Regions from separate parts of the Paenibacillus sp. EKM10P genome, predicted to be linked through region 3. Evidence: riboswitches for the same ligand, from Rfam matches in the RefSeq annotation. Region 3 holds a riboswitch; each other region holds the start of a gene.
What was found. A riboswitch is a leader RNA that binds a small molecule or an ion and turns the genes downstream of it on or off. The one in region 3 is predicted to bind cyclic di-AMP.

Region 1: another riboswitch for cyclic di-AMP. It lies ahead of HFE01_RS05820 (3D domain-containing protein); the one in region 3 lies ahead of HFE01_RS19335 (TrkH family potassium uptake protein).
Region 2: another riboswitch for cyclic di-AMP. It lies ahead of HFE01_RS02050 (hypothetical protein); the one in region 3 lies ahead of HFE01_RS19335 (TrkH family potassium uptake protein).
Region 4: another riboswitch for cyclic di-AMP. It lies ahead of HFE01_RS23870 (3D domain-containing protein); the one in region 3 lies ahead of HFE01_RS19335 (TrkH family potassium uptake protein).

The regions. Positions count from the first base shown of each region.
Region 1 covers NZ_JAALET010000002.1:183,590-189,795, reverse strand. Annotated here, with positions in the region: gene HFE01_RS05835 (M20 family metallopeptidase) at 1-394, opposite strand, end outside; gene HFE01_RS05830 (ABC transporter substrate-binding protein/permease) at 543-2,006, shown strand; gene HFE01_RS05825 (amino acid ABC transporter ATP-binding protein) at 1,993-2,715, shown strand; cyclic di-AMP (ydaO/yuaA leader) riboswitch at 2,955-3,128, shown strand; gene HFE01_RS05820 (3D domain-containing protein) at 3,135-3,803, shown strand; gene HFE01_RS05815 (polysaccharide deacetylase family protein) at 4,003-4,809, opposite strand; gene HFE01_RS05810 (NADH:flavin oxidoreductase/NADH oxidase) at 5,113-6,135, shown strand.
Region 2 covers NZ_JAALET010000001.1:459,493-465,698, forward strand. Annotated here, with positions in the region: gene HFE01_RS02035 (urease accessory protein UreF) at 1-664, opposite strand, end outside; tRNA gene HFE01_RS02040 (tRNA-Leu) at 928-1,010, shown strand; gene HFE01_RS02045 (glutathione peroxidase) at 1,160-1,645, opposite strand; cyclic di-AMP (ydaO/yuaA leader) riboswitch at 2,109-2,280, shown strand; gene HFE01_RS02050 (hypothetical protein) at 2,394-2,789, shown strand; gene kdpF (K(+)-transporting ATPase subunit F) at 2,973-3,050, shown strand; gene kdpA (potassium-transporting ATPase subunit KdpA) at 3,196-4,872, shown strand; gene kdpB (potassium-transporting ATPase subunit KdpB) at 4,925-6,206, shown strand, end outside.
Region 3 covers NZ_JAALET010000009.1:124,464-130,669, forward strand. Annotated here, with positions in the region: gene uvrC (excinuclease ABC subunit UvrC) at 1-1,797, shown strand, start outside; gene HFE01_RS19325 (CPBP family intramembrane glutamic endopeptidase) at 1,766-3,496, opposite strand; cyclic di-AMP (ydaO/yuaA leader) riboswitch at 3,758-3,910, shown strand; gene HFE01_RS19335 (TrkH family potassium uptake protein) at 4,310-5,650, shown strand; gene HFE01_RS19340 (potassium channel family protein) at 5,669-6,206, shown strand, end outside.
Region 4 covers NZ_JAALET010000016.1:80,030-86,235, reverse strand. Annotated here, with positions in the region: gene rsmI (16S rRNA (cytidine(1402)-2'-O)-methyltransferase) at 1-182, shown strand, start outside; gene HFE01_RS23890 (AbrB/MazE/SpoVT family DNA-binding domain-containing protein) at 307-561, opposite strand; gene HFE01_RS23885 (HD domain-containing protein) at 892-2,175, shown strand; gene HFE01_RS23880 (TatD family hydrolase) at 2,218-2,988, shown strand; cyclic di-AMP (ydaO/yuaA leader) riboswitch at 3,189-3,469, shown strand; gene HFE01_RS23870 (3D domain-containing protein) at 3,741-4,889, shown strand; gene rnmV (ribonuclease M5) at 5,035-5,580, shown strand; gene rsmA (16S rRNA (adenine(1518)-N(6)/adenine(1519)-N(6))-dimethyltransferase RsmA) at 5,588-6,206, shown strand, end outside.

The DNA of each region.
Region 1 (6,206 bases), on a different contig from region 3:
CGCGTGTTTCTTCGGCAGGTGTGCCGTATACACGTACTTCTCCACCAGTCTCGTCGATGATCGATTTGAGACCGACGGCAGCGCCTGTACTCATCATGCATATCAAATGGTGTCCACAGGCGTGCCCTAAACCTTTCAGGGCGTCATATTCTGCCAGAAAAGCAACAACTGGTCCAGGCTTGACTGCTTTGTAAGTAGCAATAAAGGCCGTTTCTATACCCAATATGGGTGCCTGAACTTCAAAACCGTGAAAGGCAAGTTCTTCTTTTAGACGGGCAGAGGCCAGGAATTCCTCGTTTCCAAGTTCAGGGTTTGCGCCTATATACAACGAAATGTCCTTAAACCGCTCGGCATGCTGTTCAATGGTGTGTTGAATGGTCTGTTTAAAATTCATGCTGAAAACTCCTTTATATATGCTGTAATGTAGGTACTGCGATAGATATACTAAAATTGTACTATAACATTCATTGCATAATCATGCATATTCATTTATAATGACACAATCTTATTTATTATAAAGAATTTAAGGAGAGAAAAAAAGATTGAAAAAGGCATATCGTTTTACCGCCCTGGTTTTGACGGCGGTTATCTTGCTGTTGGCTGGTCTTCCTATGCTCACTGCATACGGATCGGAAGGAAAGCCACAGAAAAAACTTGTAGTGGGTATGAGTGCTGACTTCCCGCCGTATGAGTTTCACAAAGTTATTAACGGTCAGGATACCATTGTCGGGTTTGATGTTGAAATCGCCAAGGAAATCGCCAAGGATCTGGATGCAGAGATGGTCCCAGAGGACATGAGTTTTGACTCTTTGCTGCCTGCTCTGCAAAGTGGTCGCGTAGACTTGGTGCTGTCTGGTATGACACCGACGGATGAACGCAGAAAGAGCATTGATTTTTCGGATGTATACTATCGTTCCAAGCAAGTCATTATGGTACGTCCAGAGGACAAAGACAAATATTCAACGATGGCTGCTCTAAAAGGAGAGAAGCTCGGTGCGCAGAAGGGGAGTATCCAGGAAGAAATTGCGCAAAAAGTGCCTAATGCTTCTGTAACCTCATTGGATAAAATATCCGATCTGGTACTCCAGCTTCGGACCAAGCGTATCAACGCGGTTGTAATCGAAGATACCGTTGCTAAAGGATACACGCTAGACGGTACCGTAACACTTGCCAAAGCAGTACCTGAAGATGAAGGAGCAGAAACTGCTGTAGGCATCCGTAAAGGAAATGCGGAATTGCTTGCTTCAGTAAATAAAACGTTGGCTCGCCTGAAAGCGGACGGATCGATTGAGAAATTTTCTACAGAAGCGAGTGCACTGTCTGCTGACAGACAGGTTTCTTCGAATAGCATTGTAGATATATTTTTGAAATATCGCAGTTTCTACGCTACGGGTATCGGCTACACTCTATTGCTGTCTGCGCTCGGAGTACTGTTCGGATTCATTATTGGGCTGATCATATCCTTGCTGCGGATGAGTGGTATTCGTATTATCGAGTGGCTAGGTACCGCATATGTAGAGATACTGCGCGGCACACCTATGCTGGTGCAGCTTATGATTATTCATTATGGAGTTGCTTTGACGTTAGGTGTTAATTTTACGCCACTCCAGTCCGGTATAATTACGTTGTCTCTGAATAGTTCGGCATATTTGGCTGAAATTTTCCGTGCTGGTATTCAGGCCGTAGACCGTGGACAGATGGAAGCTGCCCGCTCGCTCGGGATGGGACGAGGCAAAGCGATGCGTCACGTTATTTTACCGCAAGCATTTAAATCTATATTGCCTGCTATTGGTAATGAGTTCATTACGATCATTAAAGAATCATCTATTATTTCGACCATTGGGATGGTGGATATTATGTACCAAGCTCAGGTCATTAAGAATATTACCTATGAAGGATTAAGCCCGTTCGTAATCGCAGCGGCTATTTATTTTGTAATGACATTCAGCTTATCCAAGCTGTTGGGTTTATGGGAAAGGAAGTTGAGAGCCAGTGATCACCGTTAAACAACTGCGTAAATCGTTCGGTAAAAATGAAATTTTAAAAGGCATTGATATAGATATCGCTAAGGGTGAAGTAGTCGTCATCATCGGACCGAGTGGTTCGGGGAAAAGTACGTTTTTGCGTTGTATGAATCTGTTGGAACAGCCAACAGAAGGGGAAATCTTGTTTGAGGGTGAGCCGATTACGGCCCGTGGTCATAATATTAATGCGACTCGAGAGAAGATGGGGATGGTTTTCCAACATTTTAATCTGTTTCCGCATAAAACAATACTGCAGAACCTGACGCTTGCACCAACGCAGGTGAAGAAGCAATCGGGGAAAGAAGCGGAGAAAATTGCGTTGGAGCTCCTGCGGACCGTGGGGCTTGAGGATAAGAAGAATACCTACCCGAACCAGTTATCTGGCGGTCAAAAGCAACGTATAGCGATAGCACGTGCTCTGGCTATGCAGCCGCACGTAATGCTGTTTGATGAGCCTACTTCAGCTCTGGACCCTGAAATGGTTGGAGAGGTTCTAGATGTAATGAAGAAGCTCGCTGAAGGCGGCATGACGATGGTGATCGTGACGCACGAAATGGGCTTTGCCCGTGAAGTAGGGGATCGGATCATCTTTATGGACAACGGCCAAATTATAGAGCAAGGCACGCCTGAGCAAGTTTTTGGTACTCCAAGCCATGATCGTACTCGTGACTTTCTTGCTAAAGTACTGTAAGAAAATGCTTTTATAAAATATTGACATAGCCCTTCTCGTGACGATGGTTCACGGAGGGCTTTTCTTTTTTTGTCACCATATCTCCATATTTTCGTAACAAAAAACGGATTCTTAATGACAAAATTGTAATGAGTGTAGTATGATGTTCAAGGTTCCCAACATTTTCATGCAGATAAGGTTACAAAATTGTGATATTATGCAGTAAGCCAAAACTTACCGAGGCAGCACTTATGATAATAAATACTCAGGTGCTGGACTCAAACTATGGGAAGTGCGGGGGACGTAACAACGGCCATTGTTCCAATACATCATAAAAAGTATGGAATATGACCTAGGGGTGAATTGCGCAAGCATAGGGCTTCTCCTGAGCCCGAATCCGACAGCTAACCTCGCAGGCACAACAGAGGAGGTACATATCTTTGAAACACTTAAAACATATTGGAAAAACCATGAAATTTGCGGTGCTTGCCGCAGCGATTGCAGGATTGGCACAGACAGCTGGAGTAGCAAATGCTGCTTCGCTTCATACTGCCAAAGAAGGCGATACTTTCTTTTTGCTTGCTCAACGTTATGGGGTATCGGTAGATGACTTGACGAAGGCTAACCCGGATATTGCGTCCAACAACATATATGCCGGTCTACAAATTAAAGTGCCAGACGAAAAAAGTGTGAAGGCGGCTTCGGATTCGAAACCACAGCTACTTACGGAGAAAGCACCAGCGAATGAGAGGCCAACAATTGAAGCATGGGGCAAAACATTCAATTACAGTAAAGTTGTTGATGTTAAAGCAACAGCATATTCAGCCGCAGCTGATGAAAATGGCAAATGGGGTGCAGTCGATTACTACGGTAATCCGCTTAAACTGGGTACAATTGCAGTAGACCCGAAAGTCATTCCTATGGGAACAAAGGTGCTAGTTACAGGCTATTCCCATCCCGGCTTGCCAGACCATTCTTTTGTAGCCGTTGCCCGTGATCAGGGCAGCGCTATTACCGGAAAGCGGATTGATATCTTTATCCCTGGCAACAAATCATTCGTGAACGACTTCGGCTTCCAAAATGTGAAACTGTACGTTATTGATAAATAGCATTGTGCATATATTTGATTTCATTAAACATAATATATATTATGTAAACTTAATATTATAGCACACAACATATAACTGGGACGACTTCTTATCAGTACGGTCGTTTATCGCTAAAAAAGGCTGTCTTACAAGCAGAAGCATTCTGCTCGTCAAGGCAGCCTTTTTACGTTGTTGGTATATACGAGGCTTAGACATACTGTTATTTTCGTTCCGATGTGTGAAGTAGCCGGGGGACTGTGACAAACTTGTAGCCCTTAGCTTTTAAAGAGTGGATTAGACCCGGCAAAGCTTGGACAGTACCTTGCAAGTTGGAACTTTGACCTCCACCTGCATGCATTAAAATAATGGAGCCAGGTCTGGTAGCCGGGATCACGTTACGCTGAATCTGTGTTTTGCTCAATCCCTTCCAGTCTAGAGAGTCCACATTCCAATTGACGATCATGTACCCATGACGACGCGCCCACTGAATTTGAGGCTCCGTGATTTCACCATAGGGTGGTCGTATCAATCTGGGCCGAAAACCTGCGCTGGCTTCTAAAATGCGTTCTGTTTTTGTAATCTGGTGGCGAAAGCGTTCTGGTGTGGCCTTCCTGAAATCCGGATGAGTATAGGAATGGTTTCCTATAGCATGACCCTCGCGGATGATGCGGCGTATGATCCCCGGATGCTTTTCCGCACGATGGCCGACGATAAAAAACGTAGCTTTGATACCGTTTGCGTGTAATACGTCCAAAACCTGCGGCGTATACCTTGAATCGGGCACATCATCAAAGGTTAAGGCAATTTGGCGGGTGTGCGGGCCGCACATTTTAAAAATGTCCGCATGCTTTTTTCGTAGCATCGCTAATGTTGGAGTAGCTCGATCTTTACTTTGATATACCGAAGTAGCGACAGTAGCTTCCTTGGGATGGGGCGTTCCGATGTTGGGAGGCGTGTCAGCGTGAACGGGAAAACTTGAAAATGCTAGTAACAGTGCTAAACATGGCAACACTCCCCTGTACCGCATTTGTATTCCCCCTTTCCGTGCAGTGGTACCTAGTGGTGCTCTCAGCTATTATGTACCTGTCCTATTAAAATTATGCTGGTGATTGAGTGAAGTCCTACACGACTGAAGAGAAGCACATCATGAAGCGGATATCCGTGAAGATGACGAAGTAAACGCGCATATTCTCCTAAACATGAATGAAAACTGGAGCATTTTCGTAAGTTTTAGCCTTACAAAGGATTCGGTATACCGTGACAGCTGGTGTATAATGGGGATGCTATTCATAATGCTACAGACTTGGAATTGAGGGAAGGATGGATAAAAGTGACCGACTTGTTTACTCCTTATCAATTAAAGGGGCTTTCTTTAAGAAATCGGATTGTCATGCCCCCAATGTGCCAATACAGCGTGGAGGCCAAGGACGGCAAACCGACGGATTGGCATTATGTCCATTATGTGAGTCGCGCGGTAGGAGGGACTGGACTCATAATTGTGGAAATGACAGCGGTTCATCCGAATGGGCGCATTACGGATCGTGATTTGGGCATTTGGAGTGATGAACATATTCCTGCATATCGTAAAATGGTAGAGGAAGTCCACAAGTATGGTGCCAAAATTGCCATTCAATTAGGCCATGCCGGACGCAAGGCTGAAGATGCTGAGCCACCTGTAGGCCCGTCTTCGATCCCCTTTAGTGAACGATTTAAAGAGCCGCACGCTTTGACGCGAGCAGAAGTCAAGGAACTGGTTCAAGCCTACAAAGAGGGGGCGCGCCGGGCGGTAGAAGCTGGTTTTGACACGGTAGAGATTCATGGCGCTCACGGCTATCTAATCCATCAATTTCATTCTCCTTTAACCAATACTCGAGAAGATGAGTATGGGCAGGATTTATCACTGTTTGGTGTTGAGGTGATACGTGCTGTTAAAGAGGTACTTCCTGCTGATATGCCTGTGCTAATGCGGATATCTGCCAAAGAATATGTCCAAGACGGATATGATGTTGAATACATAGCAGCCATAGGGGAACGATATCGTGATGCGGGTGTAGACATTTTCCATATTTCTTCTGGTGGTGAGGGTCCGATTGGTTCCAGCGGAGGTCCGTCTGCGCGTGCTGGTTATCAGGTGGATTTGGCTCATACCATCCGTGAGAAACTGAATGTGCCTGTCATTGCTGTCGGCTTATTGGATGATTATGAGGATGCCCGCCGAGTCGTTCAGCACAATGAAGCTGATCTGGTAGCCATAGGGCGTGCCATGCTGCGTGATCCCTATTGGGCGCTGCATGCATCACGGGCGCTAAAAGTACAGGCAAATATTCCAGAGCCTTATCTACGCGGTTTTTAGATATTTTTGAAACCTCTATGCAAAGCTTGCGTAAACATGTGTACAGAGCTTAAAATTTAAGCATTCAATTC
Region 2 (6,206 bases), on a different contig from region 3:
GGCTCATATAGGGTGGCTGAGTGATGTAGGAGCTGGTCCGATGGCTGTGGAAAAGATGGCGCTGATATGAGCTTGGCGTAGGTTTGTTAATCTTCTTCCAGGTGGTAAGCAACTCGCTGGTCATATGATCGATAAGAGGATTTTTTTCCTCATAAGGAGGATTGAGCAGTCTAAAGGCATCTTCGATACAGAAGGATACCGCTGTGGCAAAATAGCCGTGAATGGTCTGTTCTATATCGCTTCCGAGGAGGGAGTTAATCCAAGTGTGGACAGTAGCGAGTGTGCCAATTGCATTGTATTGAGTGAGTGTGTCTTCCAGTTGGTCAAATGCGAGCCAAGGATAGAGAGCCTTGGTGAGCTTGAGCAGTCGCTGGCCAGAAAGTCGCGACTCTTTTACATGCTGCGAGGAAGGATGTTGGGTGTGCAGTATTTTATCAATAAGGGCGATCCGCCAACCGTCATTCTGCTGGATGGCTGCATACAGACTTTTAATGGCCATGCCGTCAAGGGTTGTGATTTGAGGATACCAATCGTCTCGCATGTAATGTTTCAGATCCTGTAGACTGTTCAGGTGTCCAGCGCGGAAACGCTCCTCCAATCCGTAGAAACGGGTGAAACCACCAATAGGTAGGGAAGGGTCCAACAATAATGCGTAGTTTAGCAACCGGTTACCTTTATGCAGGACGGTTCGCCTCCTTGAAGTGAATATTTGTGTGATGTTATTTGACTCAAATCTTATTTTTATAATAATAATTCAAATATTTATGTAATATATATTTACACTTCGAACTCAGTTATGTCAAATTAAATAATTTTATTGCTTATATATGTTATATAAAGTTACATTGAAAATAATTATAATATTCTTGTTTACAAATTGTTGCTGAGAGAGTATAATAAATCTGTTGCCTCAATACATTATGACATGCGGTCGTGGTGGAATGGCAGACACGCTATCTTGAGGGGGTAGTGGGCGTACGCCCGTGGAGGTTCGAGTCCTCTCGACCGCATTATATGCAATACCCAGTTGAAAAAGCATCCTGACACGTTTTACGTGAAGGGATGCTTTTTTTGTTAAATACTTTTCGTCATATCCTCCCGTCACAGAAGCGGTCGTATGGACAACGGACCGCTCGTTAACTGTAATGCATAAAGATTGTCAGTTTTTCTGCAAAAGCTTCTTAATATCTCCTACAAGCTTGTCTGGAGTGGTTTGCGGCGCATAACGCTTAAATACGTTACCTTCTCGTGTAATTAAGAATTTAGTAAAATTCCATTTGATCGCTTTGGAGCCTAATACGCCTGGAGCAGTGTGGGTCAGGTAGCGAAATAGAGGATGTGCCTGATCACCGTTAACATCTGTCTTGGCGAACATGGGAAAAGTCACTCCGTAATTGAGTTGGCAAAACTCGGAGATCTCCTCGCTGGAACCCGGCTCTTGTTTGGCGAACTGGTTGCTGGGAAATCCCAAAATTTCGAGCCCCTGTTCATGATACTGGTCATATAGCTCTTGTAGCGCCTTGTACTGGGGGGTTAACCCACATTTGCTGGCAGTATTCACGATAAGAAGAACTTTCCCTTCGTATGTGGATAACGGAATTTGTGCCCCTTGTAGGGTCTGTGCATCATATTTATATACGCTCATGATATCCCTCCTAATTCAATATTCTACAATTAAATTGTGAACAATTCAACAAGGGGTTGCAAGTCCAGAAGAGTCTACAGACATTGTGCATTGTAAAATCGTCTTTTGTTCAAAACGGTAAATCGCACTTCAAATGGAGCAAATTGAGGTGTTTCTTCTCATAAAAAAGGCTTCATTCGATAATTATCTAGTACATATAGCGCATTTTCTTTCTTTTTTATAAATAAAGGGCAACCGTACCATACCCTACGCCAATATTGACATGCCTTTCATTTTCAAAAAGAGGCGAAATACAGAGTTTTAGAGAGATACGAGAAGCATAGGTTGGTTGTAAGCGTTATCCTTAATCTTCTATGCTCTAAAGGGTGATTTATAGCCTTGCCGTTGAGCTTTACAGTCTTCCTTGCACGGGTGTATGATTCAAGACGTAATTTCAAATTAACAACAATGAAGCAACAACGAATTGTCTAAAGCGCTGAATTTTGCAGTTGCAAAAGCGGGGGAACCAACGAGTATATACGGCTTTGCAAGCCGTGTGTCTCATGGGGTGAATTTTCCGGCCAAGTGCCGTAAATAGGGCGACTCTCACGTCCGAATCCGACAGCTAACCTCGTAAGCGTACAGGGAGAGGCAACAAACCGCCGTGTGCAGCCATGGTTTATTTTATCATGGAATGTATGAAGCCGGAGGAAGCCTTTTTCCTTCGGCTTCTTTTTGTTGTCTTTTTATACCGGGAGAGGAGCTACTGATGGAAGGTCGGTTAATTATTGTCACTGCACCGAATGAAGCGGGCAGAAGTTTTGTGAAATTGCTTATGTTCAAAAAATTGGCGTTTGCAGTTCTCACAAATAGCACCCAGGAGGAACGACAGCTCAAAAAAATGGGTGTGGAGCACATTGTGCGCATCAATACGATGCAAGCGGGAAAATGGAATTTTCCTAAAAAAGAAATTGGTAGTGTGTATTTGTTCGAAAACAGCTTGAATCTAACTTGCCGTTTCCTGCAAATATGTCGGCCACTAACATCAGAATTGATCTATGTTATTACGCACGGCTGTAATCCACAAGGAATTTATCGGGGATTGGGAGCGGACCATGTGATCTACACATTGAACGGAGAGGTGGGTTTCCTGCTGAACGGATAAGCACTTATAACATAGCTGGTTTATGATTTTATGATGGAATCAAAAGGGCAATCTGAAAAGCGATACGGAGGGTATGAACATGATGGATTTATACATGCTGCTCGTAATGGCTGTGAGTTATGGAGTGATACTGCTGTTTGTACGCTGGTGTGATGCGCAGACCTCAAAAGGAGGGCGAAGAGGATGATCGTTGTGCTAGGACTTACGGCTATTGTGTTCGTGTATTTAATCTACGCACTCCTGAATCCTGAAAAATTCTAGTCAACTATAGGATCGAGCAGGCGGGAACAGCAGATCAAGAATGCAGCATCAGAGATGCAGATTTTCGCAAACGTGTGCACTCAATGGATGGTCTGAATCAGGTCTGTTGTTCCAAATGCAGGAGCATTTTAAGGAGGAATAGAGGATGGAGCTACTGCAAATTGGGATTGTGATCATCATATTGTTGCTCTTGGTAAAGCCGATGGGCACCTATATGTATCACGTATTCTCGAATGAACCGAATCGGACGGATCGGATTTTTGGTGGAACGGAAAAGCTGATTTATAAGGCTGTAGGCTTGAAGAAACAGGACAGCATGCATTGGACGACGTACGCTATGAGTTTCATTGCAACCAATGTGGTGCTTGTGGGGATCAGCTACCTGCTATTGCGCTTGCAGGCTATACTCCCGGGCAATCCGGTTGGGAACAGTAATATGGAAGCATCATTGGCCTTTAATACGGTAATCAGCTTTATGACCAATACGAATCTCCAACATTATAGCGGAGAAAGCGGGCTTACGTATCTGACACAGATGGCGTTCGTCACGATGATGATGTTTACTTCGGCTGCTTCGGGGTTTTCGGTTGCTGCGGCTTTTATGAGGGGATTGACGCGGCGCGGTGAAGGGCTGGGTAATTTTTTTCAAGATTTTATTAAAGCCAACATACGGATTTTCCTGCCGCTTGCCTTTGTACTTACGCTGGTGCTGGTGGGATTAAAAGTACCACAGACGCTACAACCCACGGCGGATATTACGACTTTAAGTGGTACACAGCAGCAGATTGCTATGGGACCCATTGCCTCATTGGAATCCATCAAGCATTTGGGTACGAACGGGGGCGGTTTTGCGGGAGCTAATTCTGCGCATCCTTTTGAAAATCCAAATCCTTGGACGAACGTACTGGAAATTTTGGCAATGTGGGTAATGCCGGCTTCGCTGCCGTATACATTTGGATTGTTTGCCCGTAATCGCAAGCAGGGCTGGATTATTTTCAGCTCGATGATGGTCTTGTTCCTTATTTTTCTAACCATAACGTATGTGTCGGAGAAAACAGGTAATCCGTTAATTCAGGCACTGGGTATGGATGCATCTCAGGGAAGCATGGAAGGGAAAGAGGTTCGTTTCGGCATTGGACAATCGGCATTATTCACTGCGGTCACAACGGCGGCAACGACAGGTTCGGTCAATAATATGCATGATACATTGACCCCGCTAGGTGGTATGGCTGCTTTGGGAGAAATGATGCTAAACGTCATTTTTGGCGGCAAGGGCGTCGGGCTGATGAATATGCTGATGTATGCGATTCTGGGAGTGTTTATATGCGGACTGATGGTCGGAAGAACCCCGGAATTTATGGGTAGGAAAATTGAAGGCAAGGAAATGAAGCTGATTGCGATTGCCATTTTGGTACATCCGTTTCTTATTCTTGCTCCAACTGCGCTTGCATTTATGAGTCATTGGGGATACGATGCGGTCTCTAACCCCGGATATCACGGGTTGACTCAGGTGATCTATGAATATGCATCATCTGCGGCAAATAACGGCTCGGGATTTGAAGGTCTTTCGGATAACAACGTGTTTTGGAACGTTACGACAGGAGCGGTTATGTTCTTTGGACGATATGTATCCATGATTGCATTGCTGGCTGTGGCGGCTTCGTTGAATGCCAAAGCGCCGACCCCGGTGACAATGGGTACACTGCGCACGGACAACAAGCTGTTTGGAGCCATCCTAATCGGAGTGGTCCTGTTGATTGGTGCGTTAACCTTTTTGCCGGTGATCGTACTGGGTCCTGTAGCTGAATTTTTGACCATGTGATGAAGAATGAGCATAGAAGGAAAATGAGAATGGATGAACGGGGTGCTTGATCATGAAGGAACAACGCAAACGCATGCTGGATAGAAGCATCTTGAAGCAGGCGGTCAAGGATAGCTTTATCAAATTAAATCCGATGATCATGATGAAAAATCCTGTCATGTTCGTCGTGGAGATCGGTACATTGGTCGTACTGCTCATGCTACTGCTTCCCGGTTATTTTGGAACCGGCAAGGAAATGGGCTTTAACTTGGCTGTATTTATTATTTTGTTGTTCACGCTGCTTTTTGCTAACTTTGCTGAAGCGCTCGCGGAGGGACGGGGGAAAGCACAAGCTGCTTCCTTGAAAAAATCCAAGCAGGACTCACAAGCTAATAAGCTCGTCGGGAATGAGATTCAGGTGGTCAGCTCAACAACATTGCGTAAAGGTGACGTGGTAATCGTCTCTCAGGGCGAAATGATTCCAAGCGATGGTGAGGTTATTGAAGGCCTGGCCTCAGTGGATGAATCTGCAATTACGGGAGAATCAGCTCCGGTCATTAAGGAATCGGGCGGTGATTTTTGCTCGGTAACCGGCGGGACGCGGGTAGTCAGTGACCGCATTAAGGTGCGGATTACGACTGAGCCGGGTGAAACGTTTATTGATAAAATGATTTCGCTCGTGGAAGGTGCACAGCGGCAAAAAACGCCAAATGAAATTGCGCTGAATACATTGCTGATCAGCTTGACGATTATTTTTCTCATTGTGGTGGTGACACTGGCCCCGATAGCCCGTCATTTTAAGATTGATTTGCCTGTCCCCGTGCTGATTTCGTTGCTGGTCTGTCTGATTCCGACCACGATTGGCGGGCTTTTGTCGGCCATTGGAATTGCTGGTATGGACCGAGTTACCCAGTTTAACGTGCTGGCCATGTCAGGCAAGGCGGTAGAAGCATCCGGGGACATCAATACGATGATTCTAGATAAAACGGGTACCATCACCTTCGGTAACCGGATGGCGAGTGAATTCGTGGTTGTAGATGGTATAGAAAAGGCAGAGCTAGCGAAATGGGCGGCGATGAGTTCACTAAAGGATGAGACGCCTGAGGGACGCTCGGTACTGGAATTGATGCGTAAGCAGGAATACACGCTGGATGAATCCTTGGCAGCAGGTGGAACCTTTATCGAGTTCAAGGCAGAAACCCGGATGAGTGGTCTGGATCTCGCTGATGGACGAAGAGTACGCAAAGGCGCCGTGGACTCTGTCCGGCAGTGGATTGTATCGCAAAAAGGCATTGTTCCGACCGATTTGGAGGAAAAAGCGAATCAGGTAGCCGCAGAAGGAGGTACACCGCTAG
Region 3 (6,206 bases):
CGTTATAACGTGCTGTTGAAGGATGATAAAACCTTTCCGTACTTGAAAATTACGAACGAGGCACACCCCAAGCTGGAGGTAACCCGTCGCGTTCTGAAAGATAAAGCGAAATATTTTGGACCGTACCCCAATTCCTACGCGGCACATCAGACGAAAAAGCTGCTGGATCGTATGTATCCGTTACGCAAGTGCGGTGTGATGCCAAAAGAAGTGTGTCTGTATTATCACATGCATCAATGCTTGGGACCTTGTGTAAAAGAGGTCGAGAAGGAAACATATGATCAGATCAGTCAGGAGATCGGTTCCTTTTTGAGCGGGGGACATGAGGAAATTAAAAAGGATCTCCAGCGTAAAATGCAGGAGGCCGCAGAGGAATTGTACTTTGAGCGTGCCAAGGAGCTGCGCGATCAGATTATAAGTATCGACGCGATGATGGAAAAGCAGAAAATCACCACCTCTGATGCGAAGGACCGAGATGTATTCGGCTTTTCGGTAGATAAGGGCTGGATGTGTGTACAGATTTTATATGTACGCAAGGGTAAAATGATCGAGCGCCATATGTCGACTTTTCCTTTCTACGGTGAAGCTTACAGTGATTTTATGTCCTATGTGACGCAATATTACAGTGACAACCCGGCAGTGCCGCAGGAGATATTGTTGCCGGATTCTCCTAAGCTGACGAAAGCAAAATCGACTGATGTCGATCAACCGATTGCAGCAGAAAGTGAACTTTACAGTGCAACTACAGCCGAGACTACCGGGATTACAGATGAGGAAGCAGTGCAAACGGAGTCAGACCGTCCTGCTGACCCGTTGCTGGTAGCCGAAGCACGAGCAGCTTATGCAGTAGGAACGAATCCAGCCCAAGTTGGTGACCAAGGAACCGGGGAAAAAGAACCCGAAACAGAAACAGAAACTCAACTATCCGGTGGATTGGAGGACCCATCTGCAGCAGCTAGCGCTCTGGCTGAATGGTTGGATGTAAAAGTACTTGTGCCACAGCGCGGGCTGAAAAAGCAAATGACGGGTATGGCGACGGAAAATGCACGTGTTGCTCTGGATGAGAAGTTTAAGCTGATCGAGCGGGATGAAGAACGGACATCTAAAGCTGCAAGCAATCTGGGACGTGCCATTGGGCTGGATAGTCTGCATCGGGTAGAGGCGTTCGATAACTCTAACATTCAGGGTTCTGATCCAGTCTCGGCCATGATCGTCTTTATTGATGGCAAGCCTGCCAAGAAGGAGTATCGAAAATACAAGATCCGTTCTGTGCAGGGACCAGATGATTATGAAACGATGCGTGAAGTTATTCGGCGTCGATATGAACGTGTGCTGAAGGAAAATCTTGAACGCCCCGACTTGATCATTGTCGATGGTGGGCGTGGACAAATTAAAGCGGCAACCGATGTATTGGAAAATGAGTTGGATTTGTTTATTCCTGTGTGTGGTTTGGTGAAAGATGCCAAACACAGAACTTCCCAATTACTGATGGGGGATACATTTGAGGCCGTAACACTTGCACGCAACAGCGAGGAATTTTATCTGCTGCAACGGATTCAGGATGAGGTTCACCGTTTTGCCATTACATTTCACCGTGAGCAGCGCGGCAAATCTATGGTAACTTCCCAGTTGGACTCCATTCCGGGCATTGGAGAGAAACGGCGTAAGTTGCTGCTTAAGCATTTTGGATCGCTCAAAAAAATAAGAGAGGCCAGCGTCGAAGACTTCCGGCCTCTCTCTATTGGGGATAAACTTGCTCGTCAGATTATAGCTGCCCTTCGGGAGGAGGAGTCGTAGAATACGGCTCCTCTTTTTTCACGGGTTCAAACATGATTCGATTAGGTTTTTTAGGACTAAACCAGTAAATGATGTAGCCTACAATAGCCGGAAGTAAGATCCAGAATAGACCTGCGCTCACATTCACGGTGTCTCCCAAACTGATCACACTAAGCCCCATTAATATGCTGTCAAAAATAACGTGGCTGAACATGGCAGCGATAAAGCCGTAACGCAGGAACACGAAGCTAAACAGCAAACCAAGAAAAGTCAGCTCAATAGGTCTTGAAATCACTGGATAGATTGGATAAAGCGTATGTCCCAGTGCCCAAATAAGCGTAGTAATCAGACAAGCAACAAACGTATTTTTGACTATTTTTTTTACCATCGGAATACCAAATAGACGGTAAACAGTCTCTTCTCCAATACCTGCCATCCAGGCCATAATCGGTAGTAGCCATGGATAAGCCATATTGTAAGGGGATTGCGTGGCGTCTGTAGTGGAGAATGTATTAAATGTACGCTCCAATACAAAGAACAAAATGGATTGTACGCCGAGTAAAATGAAGGCCCACAAGTAACCGACATACATACTGCGAAGCACATACAGCCCGTAGCCCGGCTCTTTGGCCCGTGGCCATGCATTTAGTCCAACCTGACGCATAAGCCCGTCACCACCAACCAAGGAGAAGTAGAGAGCTACAGCCATGAAGAAGGTAACACCGACCTGGAATACCATAAGAAATATAAGCATGCCCTTACTGCCTGCTTCAGCTTGTAATAAAGGCAGCATGTTCATGGTCCCAGCTATACTAGCAATAAAATAAACAATGGACAGAACAATACCGCGTACAAATGAAGTATGTCGTCGGGTGAGTGACGCATACACAATGGCAAGTACGCCCAGGACAAAGCTAAATAGGGCATAACCCGCATAAGTCATCCAATTCGCCCAGTATGTTTGATTTTTAACATAGTCGGTATAGGATGAAGGGGCAGCAAAGCTTTGGGTAAACGAGCGAACATCCCCATCTTCAAAGGTAAAAGCCAGCGTAAGGACCGAGGCGCCGATTTTCTTTTCGTCCACAGTATATTTTAATCCACCTTCCCCCTCAGTGGTCGCAAGCTTCAATTCCGATGGCTTAAAGCCAAAGCGTTTGATCCATTTTGCTGCAGCCTGCTCCTTGGCTTCAAGCGTCATGTCGCCCTCAGCTATACGTACAAGCTTGCTTCGTGCTTGTTCATCTGTAGAAACATCAGCCTGTGTGTAATTGGTGCTGGAGGTGATCCGCTTAAAGCTAACGACCTTCCCAGTGGATAAATCCACATGAATTTGCAGCTTGCCCTTCGCTGAGGAGTCAGGCAAATCAACCCGAAAGGTTTCATAAGGATAATTTTTTTTCCATGTACGATCGTACGCTTGAAGCAGTTTTTCTCTGGATAAATAACCGTACAAATCTGTTTCAGCCTGATAGGTCACGACAGGCTTCTCTGGCTGTGATTCCGTATAGCCCAGCTCAGAACGGGCGAAGTCCAATGCGTGTACGATCGCTTCTTGTTTGCTGATGACCTTTGCATTCATCAATGATTCCGGACTTGGATTGCTAAGCGAGGGAATAAGCAATTGAAAGATAAAAAAGCAAATCAGGCCAACCCCGCCCAGCAAGCCTAATTTTTTGAAGTTGGCCGTGAGCACGACCGGTTTCCCGATAGGATTCATGAGTTTCCTCCTTAATCTGTAAATAAGAACATCCATTAAAGATATCATACTGCACAGGTTCCCGCCAACAGACCAGCGATATTCATGAAAACAGAGTGAAAGCACTTTAAAGTTTTAATAAAATTAGATAAGCTGTGATTAAGCGATGCCCAATCGCAAATTAAAGCCAATTTCACGTTTTTTCGGCGAAATCGGTTTTGTGATCTGGATAGAGAAGGATTATAATCTTGAGGCAATGCCTATGAAATATATGGGTAATGACATACATTTAAGCCGAATTTCTGTGAGAAAACGGGGGAACCATGTTACTGGGGTGAATTTTACAGCCGATCCTGATGGACCGGAAGTGTAAATAGGGCATACTGTGCTGCCCGAATCCGTCAGCTAACCTCGTAGGCTGTGGGCAGGAACCAAGTCAGGCACTCGGTTTTCCGGTGTCTTTTTTTGTGTGTATAAGTGTGAATAAAAGTTTGCTGAGTTAAGGACGCTGCGCGTTCCATTTGATCTTCCAATCGCTGTTGCCACTGAATTTTTTTGATTTTCTAGACCTTGATAAGGGTAAAATTCAGAGTCAAAGGCGAGCGCTATCGCTTCTCCAGATTCAAATGGACCGCTTCGCTGCTGCCCGCCTTAAAGTCATCAAACGTTCCATGAGGTAGTTACGTATAAAGTGTAGTGAGTATTGAAAGGCAAAAGTATCCCGCTTTGCGGATACTTTTCTGATTTATAAAAGAAACTGAAAAGAATTGGTGATTTTATGAGCTGAGCGATCTCCATGCTCATAGTTCACCAAGGAGGAGAAGTGATGAATAAATGAATCCCAATGCAAGCTGGCTTCGGCTTTCTCCACCGCAAATATTCGTTGCAGGCTTTGCCATTATCATTCTAATAGGTAGTTTATTGTTAATGCTGCCCATTTCTAATACAACAGGAAAACCACTTGCGTTTATAGACGCTTTGTTTACTGCCGCTTCCGCGACCTGTGTAACCGGGCTTGTCGTTAAGGATACAGGGCTCTTTTTTACAACCTTTGGTCAAATCGTTATCGTTGCGCTGATCCAGATCGGTGGTCTTGGCTTTATGACCATGGCTACCTTGATCGCGCTGGTGTTCAAACGTCGGATTTCCTTGCGGGAGCGCCTTATTTTGCAAGAAGCGATGAATCAGACCTCGGTCGAAGGGATTGTCGGATTGATCCGTAAGGTGCTATGGTACTCGCTGATGATTGAGGGCGTATGTGCAATCATTTTTTCGATTCGCTGGTCGTTTGATATGCCTGTAGGCAGGGCGATTTATTTTGGAATATGGCATGCTATTTCCATGTTTAATAATGCTGGTTTTGATTTGTTCGGTGAATTTCGCAGCCTGACAGGTTATGTATATGATCCGATTGTTAATTTTACAGCCATGTTTCTCATTATTTCGGGTGGTATTGGTTTTGTAGTGATGTCTGACCTGGCAGATTATCGCAAGCGTAAGAGACTATCCTTGCATACCAAGGTGGTACTCAGCATGACAGCTGCTCTGATTGTCGTCGGGACGCTTGTCATTTTTGTATTTGAGTTTACGAATCCGAAGACGCTTGGCTCGCTTGATTGGGGTGGTAAACTGCTGGGTTCTTTATTCCAGTCCGTTACCCCTCGCACCGCAGGTGCCAACACGCTGGACATTGCAGGCTTGCGGCAGGCTACGCAGTTTTTTATCATCATACTCATGTTTATTGGGGCTTCGCCTGGCTCCACTGGAGGCGGGATTAAGACCACTACATTTGCTCTGCTCATTGGAGCGGTGTTTTCGATGCTGCGGGGACGGGAAGACATTGTGCTGTTCCGGTACCGACTTGCGCAGGCACGCATTTATAAGGCTTTGACTATTACCTTGCTGGGGTTGCTGTTCGTGATTGGGGTGACGATGATTCTGTCCGCAACCGAAGATCATCATTTTCTGATGATCTTGTTCGAGACGGTGTCTGCCTTTGGTACGGTAGGACTGTCCATGGGGCTTACACCTGATTTGACAGTTGTAGGCAAGCTGGTGATTACTCTGACGATGTTTGCAGGCAGGCTGGGTCCACTCACGCTAGCTTATGCACTGGGACCGAAAAAGGGTAAGGAATTGTATCGTCATCCAGAAGGTAAAATAATTATAGGGTAAGGGAGTTTTCGAGTAGATATGAAAACGCAGCAGTTTGTAGTCATTGGCTTGGGACGGTTTGGCTCAAGCCTGGCTTTGCAATTGGTGGATATGGGGTGCGAGGTGCTGGGCATTGATCGGAATGAGGATGTTGTGGACAGTATGAGTGAGATTCTGACACATACTGTCGTGGCAGACGCTACAGATGAGGATGCGTTGCGGTCACTCGGCATACGTAATTTCGATTGCGGCATTGTTGCGATTGGTGATGATATTCAGGTAAGCATCCTGACCGCCATTTTGCTGAAGGAGCTGGGTGTGAGAAAAGTCGTAGCCAAAGCCATATCTGTGCTGCATGGGCGTGCGTTAGAGAAGCTTGGGGTGGACCGAGTCATTTATCCGGAACGGGATATGGGTATTCGAGTAGCGCATCAGCTGGTCACGCCTAATCTGCTCGATTATTTGGAGCTGTCCAAGGAATACAGCATTGTAGAACTTAATGTGCCTGCATGTCTGAATGGCAAAACGTTGGCAGAATTAAATGCGCGCACCCGCTTTGGTTGCAGCATCGTGGCGC
Region 4 (6,206 bases), on a different contig from region 3:
TCGTTGAGGGGAAAAACGAAGAGGAAGAGGAACAGGAGCGTCAGGCATGGTGGCAGGACTTATCTTTGGAGTCTCACGTCGCGCATTACGAGTCAGAGGGGCTTACTCGCAAGGATGCCATGAAACGTACAGCCACAGACCGTTCAATTTCCAAGAGGGACGTGTACAACGCACTCTTATGAATACGTGTCTAAACAAAAAAGGGCCTTCCAACGGTTGGGTTCAAACCGTGGAAGGCAACAAGGAGTATATATGAAAAAGGTTAGAATTAACAATCTCTGATAAGTCTATTATATACTAAAATTCTCAGTTTGTCACAGGTGTTGGGATTTCAGAAATGCAATCTTGGCAAACAATTTTCCCTTTGAAGTAAATTACGTTCTCAGCATTGCCACAGAAGATACAAGCAGGCTCGTATTTTTTAAGCATGATGCGCTCGCCATCAACGTAAATTTCCAAAGCGTCTTTCTCTCCGATTCCCAGGGTACGGCGCAATTCGATTGGAATAACAACACGTCCGAGCTCGTCAACTTTTCTTACAATACCAGTGGATTTCATCATAATAAATCAGGCTCCTCTCGCCGTTTAAAATAATATAAGTGTCATGATTCGACAAAATTTTCTCTTTTCTGATATTTACTATACCAACGATTCCCAAAACAGTCAACCTAAAAAAAGTAGTAACAGCCTAATTATGCAAAAGTATTTAGAACAAAGAGCTTTATCCATGTACCTTACCTTATTTTACGGATGATTTGCCTTATTGTAGATTTGGAAATGTCGAAAAGTGATAATTCGACAAAATACGACAAACGGTGTCGAATAAGGGAAGATGTTTAGGATTTTATTGTATTTTAATCCATTATTCCGAATATTAAAGGAGCTGATATCTTGCACCAGCCACTCAGTGAAGAAAAAGTTTTTAAGGACCCGGTACATAATTACATCCATGTTCAGGATACTGTGATATGGCGATTGATCAATACGCCGGAGTTCCAACGGTTACGACGCATTCGGCAGTTAGGCACATCTTATCTTACGTTTCATGGAGCGGAGCACAGCCGGTTTTCACATTCACTGGGCGTATATGAGATTACGAGACGTATTATTTCTCAATTTGAACGTGGAGATTTTCCCGACTGGCCCAAGGAAGAAAGACTGATTGCTCTGTGTGCCGCTTTGTTGCACGATGTGGGGCACGGTCCATTTTCTCATTCAATTGAAGAAGCCTTTCATATGAACCATGAGGATTGGACATGCCGCATTGTACTGGGGGACACGAAGATCAACGCTGTGCTACGGCAAGTTGATGAGATGTTGCCCCACAAGGTCGCGGCGGTTATAGCCAAAACGTATGATAAGCCGATTGTTGTCAACTTGGTAACAAGCCCGCTGGATGCTGACCGTATGGATTATTTGTTGCGGGATGCTCATTCAACAGGTGTTAACTACGGAACAATTGATTTGGATCGTATTTTACGTTTGCTGCGCCCTCACAATGGGAGAATTGTCGTAAAAGAGTCGGGTATGCATGCAGTAGAGGATTATCTAATGTCACGCTACCAGATGTACTGGCAAATTTATTTCCATCCTGTAACACGCAGCTCAGAAATCCTGTTACGTAAAATTTTCAAGAGAGCTAAGGAATTGTTCAAAAACGGATATGAGTTTGGTTTTCTGCTAGATCCGCTGCCAGATCTATTAAAAGGAGAGCTAACAGTGGAGCAGTATTTGATGCTGGATGAGTCTTTGATTCAGACGGTATTTAGCCAATGGAAACGAGAAAAGGACGAAATTTTAAGTGATTTGAGCAGCCGTTTTATGGATCGTAGATTGTATAAATATGTAGAGATTGAAAATATGGATACAGATACCGTTGACCATATTCGAGAGGCTTTGGAAAAGGCTGGCTTGCATCCTGAATATGATCTTGAAATTGATTTTCCGACAGATCTTCCTTATGATGTGTTTCGGCAGGGCGGTTCAACGGACAACCAGATTTTACTGCTTGGACGTCAGGGCGAGGTACGGGAAATATCCGAAGTTTCAGAAATTGTACGCTCAATAAGTGGCATTCACCGAGGAAAATATCACATGTATTTTCCCCAGAATAAATTGAACGGGGTAAAAGAAAGGCTTCCTGCCGAAATAAGGAATTATTTTGTCAAACAATAGACAAATATATTGAAATGTAAGTAAGAAAAGGAGATGAAAACCTTGGATTTGTTCGACACTCATACTCACCTAGATGCGCCACAATTTGACGAAGACCGTGAAGAAGTTATAGCACGTGCTGTCGAATCAGGAGTAACACGGATGATCAATATCGGATTTAATCGTGAGACCATTCCATCCACCATGAAGCTGGCTGAGACGTATGATTTTATTTATGCAGCCGTTGGATGGCATCCGCAGGATGCCATTACAATGCAGGAGGGTGATTTAGAATGGATTGCATCGTTATGCAGTCATAAAAAGGTTGTAGCGATCGGAGAGATCGGTCTGGATTATTATTGGGATACATCACCAAAGGATGTGCAGCAGCGGGTACTTCGAAATCAAATTGGCCTGGCACGTGAGCTCAACATGCCAATTGTTATCCATAACCGGGATGCACATGAAGATATTGTGAGGATTTTACGTGAGGAAAAGGCGGGCGAGATTGGCGGAGTCATGCACTCCTTTTCTGGGAGTTGGGAGACAGCTAAAATGGTGCTGGATATGGGTTTCCACCTTTCCTTCGGCGGGCCCATAACGTTCAAAAATGCCAAGCAGCCAAAAGAGGTGCTAGCCCAGGTACCCCTGGACCGTCTGCTTATTGAAACGGACGCGCCTTACTTGACGCCTCATCCGTTTCGTGGGAAGCGAAATGAGTCGGCACATGTGAGATTGGTAGCAGAGGCAGCCGCCCAAATTAAGGGAATTACGGTGGAGGAATTGGTATCCATTACGACCCAAAATGCCTTGGAACGATTTGACATTCAGTGAAAAAGCGAAGAAATCAATCAAAATAAAGAGATAGACGGAGCTAATTATGATTTTGTTGCAGGAAACTCAAGAATATTACAATTTTTTAACCGAATATTTTGAAAAATGTACTTGAAACCTGCTTTACAACATGCATGGAAACAGGATATCATCTTTTCAGTGAATTGTTGTTGAGTGTAAACATCAACAAATCATTTCATGAACCAGTCTCGCTGAGTCCCTTTTACAGGGAACGGGGGAACCGATATGGCTTACAGTACGTCCGGCGTATATGCAAGAGATATTATCTCTTCAGTAGTCGGCTCGACCGAAATTCATTTCCTGGATGGGATTGAACAGGTAGAGAAGCCGTATTTCGATTTCTTTCTGGGTCTTCGGGGTGAATGTGAAGGCGACCGCCATGAGCGGTTGACCTAAGCTAGGGCGACTCTCTACGTCCGAACCCGACAGCTAACCCCGTAAGCGTAACAAGAGAGAAGCCATCTCGTGCATGAGTTTTCCCGCATATTCACACATGTCGGAAGCCACGAAAGAGCTCTCTAGTCTCTTTCTTTGGCTTTTTTTGTTGTGAATAAAAGAAAATCTGTCATCATACTGTGGTTAAACAGGGGAGGACAGCATGCCGCGAAGACGGGTACATGGTGCAGGACAGTCGCAGTACGGGCTTGTCTTGTAGAAAATCTGTTATAGTCACGTCAACGATCAACTATGTCTTACTCCAGACGGCGGGCTATGTAAGGAGGACGGAGGAAATGGGCATTTTCCGAAAAGAGGAGACCCATGAGTCACGCTCATCCAGCATGTCTTACGTATTACGTTGGAAGCAAGAGAATGTGCGCCAGGCTGCTTTGGTTGCTATTTTTCTAATCGCACTAACGATTATGATTTCAATTCTGATGTACACGCAATCTAAAAAACAAGTCTTTTTTGTCATCGATGGTAAGGCATCTGCGGTAGAAACCCGGGAATCCAAGCTCCAAGATTTGCTCAATGAGCATTCTATTTCACTTCAGCCGCATGATACAATTTCCATGCCGCTAAACGGGGCAGTACAGGATGGGGATCGCGTAGTCATTAAACGTGCCAATCAGGTTAAAGTATCCTCAGGCAATGAGACGAAAAAGCTGTACACAACAGAAAATACAGTAGAGGGTGCCATTCGCACTTCGGGCTATAAATTATCATCAACGGATAAAGTTTACCCTGCGTTGGATGCCTCTGTTTCAGCTAACATGGACATAAAAATCGTCCGTGTGAAGAAACAGCAGGTCGAACAGAAAAAACAAGTGCCTTATCAGGTCATCAAAACGGCAGATCCAAGTCTCTATAAAGGCGATAATCGAGTCATTCAAAGTGGCAAATCGGGTGTGGTAGTCCAGCATGTTCAAAAGGTATACCATGATGGAAAATTGGTGTCCAAACAGCTGGTCAACAAGGAAGTCGCACAAAATCGTGTAGATAAGGTAATTGCGGTAGGAACGAAGAAAAAACCGGTCCTTCTAGCTGCTTCCATCGGCCCTAAAGATGCGGTTAAGGCTACAAAGGTTAGTTCGGGCAGCGCTGTCCGTAAAGCAGGTATTAATTTTAATTATAAAAAAGTTTTACAAAATGTCTCCATGACGGCGTACTCTGCCCAGGAGCCAGGTATCGGTACACGTACCGCCTCCGGCACGCGTGTCACGGAAGGACGCACCATCGCTGTCGATCCGAATGTAATTCCCATCGGCTGGTGGGTGTATATTGAAGGGGTAGGCTTCCGCCGTGCGGAGGATACCGGTGGCGCGATTAAAGGCCACAAAATCGATGTGTATTATGAGAGTTTAAGCCGGGCTAACCAATTTGGTCGTAAGCACGGTAAAACCGTATATGTTATCGGACCTGTAAAGCCGGAAATCAACTAAAACAGGTTGTGTATGTTGAGGACAATGCGATAGTATTAACAACATAGTTATGCCATGCTAAGAAGAGGATATCCTCTTCTTATTTTGTTTTCAAAAGCAGGGAAAGATAATATATGTTGCTGTGTAGCAGTGGAGGGAAACGAAGATGATCAAGGAAGTGATCGTGGTGGAAGGCCGGGATGATACAGTAGCCATTCGCCGTGCTGTCGAAGCAGATACGATAGAAACTGGCGGTTCAGCCATTAATAAAATGACGCTGCGGAAAATTGCATTGGCACAGGAACGGCGGGGGGTCATTATTTTAACTGATCCCGATCATGCAGGGGAGCGTATCCGTAAAATTATCGCCTCCAAGGTCCCCGGCTGCAAGCAGGCTTTTATACCTGAGGCAGAGGCGACACGCAAAGGGGATATTGGCGTGGAGAATGCCTCCCCGGAAGCCATCAGACACGCTCTCGCGCGGGTACATACGACAGTGGAAGGCGCCGAACCGCTGATTGAAATGGCGGACCTGATTGACGCTGGACTTATTACCCACCCCAATGCTGCTGCACGCCGTATGGCCTTGGGGAATGTACTGGGTATTGGCTATTGTAACGGAAAGCAGCTACATAAGCGGCTCTCTGTATTTCAGATCAGTCGTGAGGAATTTGCCAGTGCGCTGGCACAAATCGAAAGTGAAGGATTGTGATATCCGTATGACAGGGATTCAAGATATAGCAACACCACGGCGTACGAAGGAAATTATTCAAAGGCACGGTTTTTCGTTCAAAAAGAGTCTGGGACAAAACTTTCTGATTGATCAAAATATTCTGAGCAAGATCGTAAATGCTGCCGGATTGGATGATACAAAGGGCGCGCTTGAGATTGGTCCGGGCATTGGAGCTTTGACCGAGAAATTGGCGCAATCCGCTAAGGCAGTTACCGCTGTTGAGATTGACCAGCGGCTGTTGCCCATTCTTGAAGAAGTGCTGGCCCCTTACGAGCATGTAAAGGTTCGCCATGGAGACGTGTTAAAGCTGGATTTGCGTGAAGTGTTTGCAGCTGACTTTGCAGATGTGAGCAAAGTGAGTGTCGTCGCTAATCTGCCGTATTACGTCACTACACCGATTCTGATGCGTCTACTGGAGGACAAGCTTCCCTTGGAGAATATCGTCGTTATGATTCAAAAGGAGGTGGCTGAGCGCATGGCTGCGTCTCCTGGTACGAAGGATTACGGCAGCTTAAGCATAGCCGTGCAATATTACAGCGAGCCTGAGTTAGTCTGTACGGTGCCGAATACAGTATTTATTCCTCAGCCGAATGTTGATTCGGCAG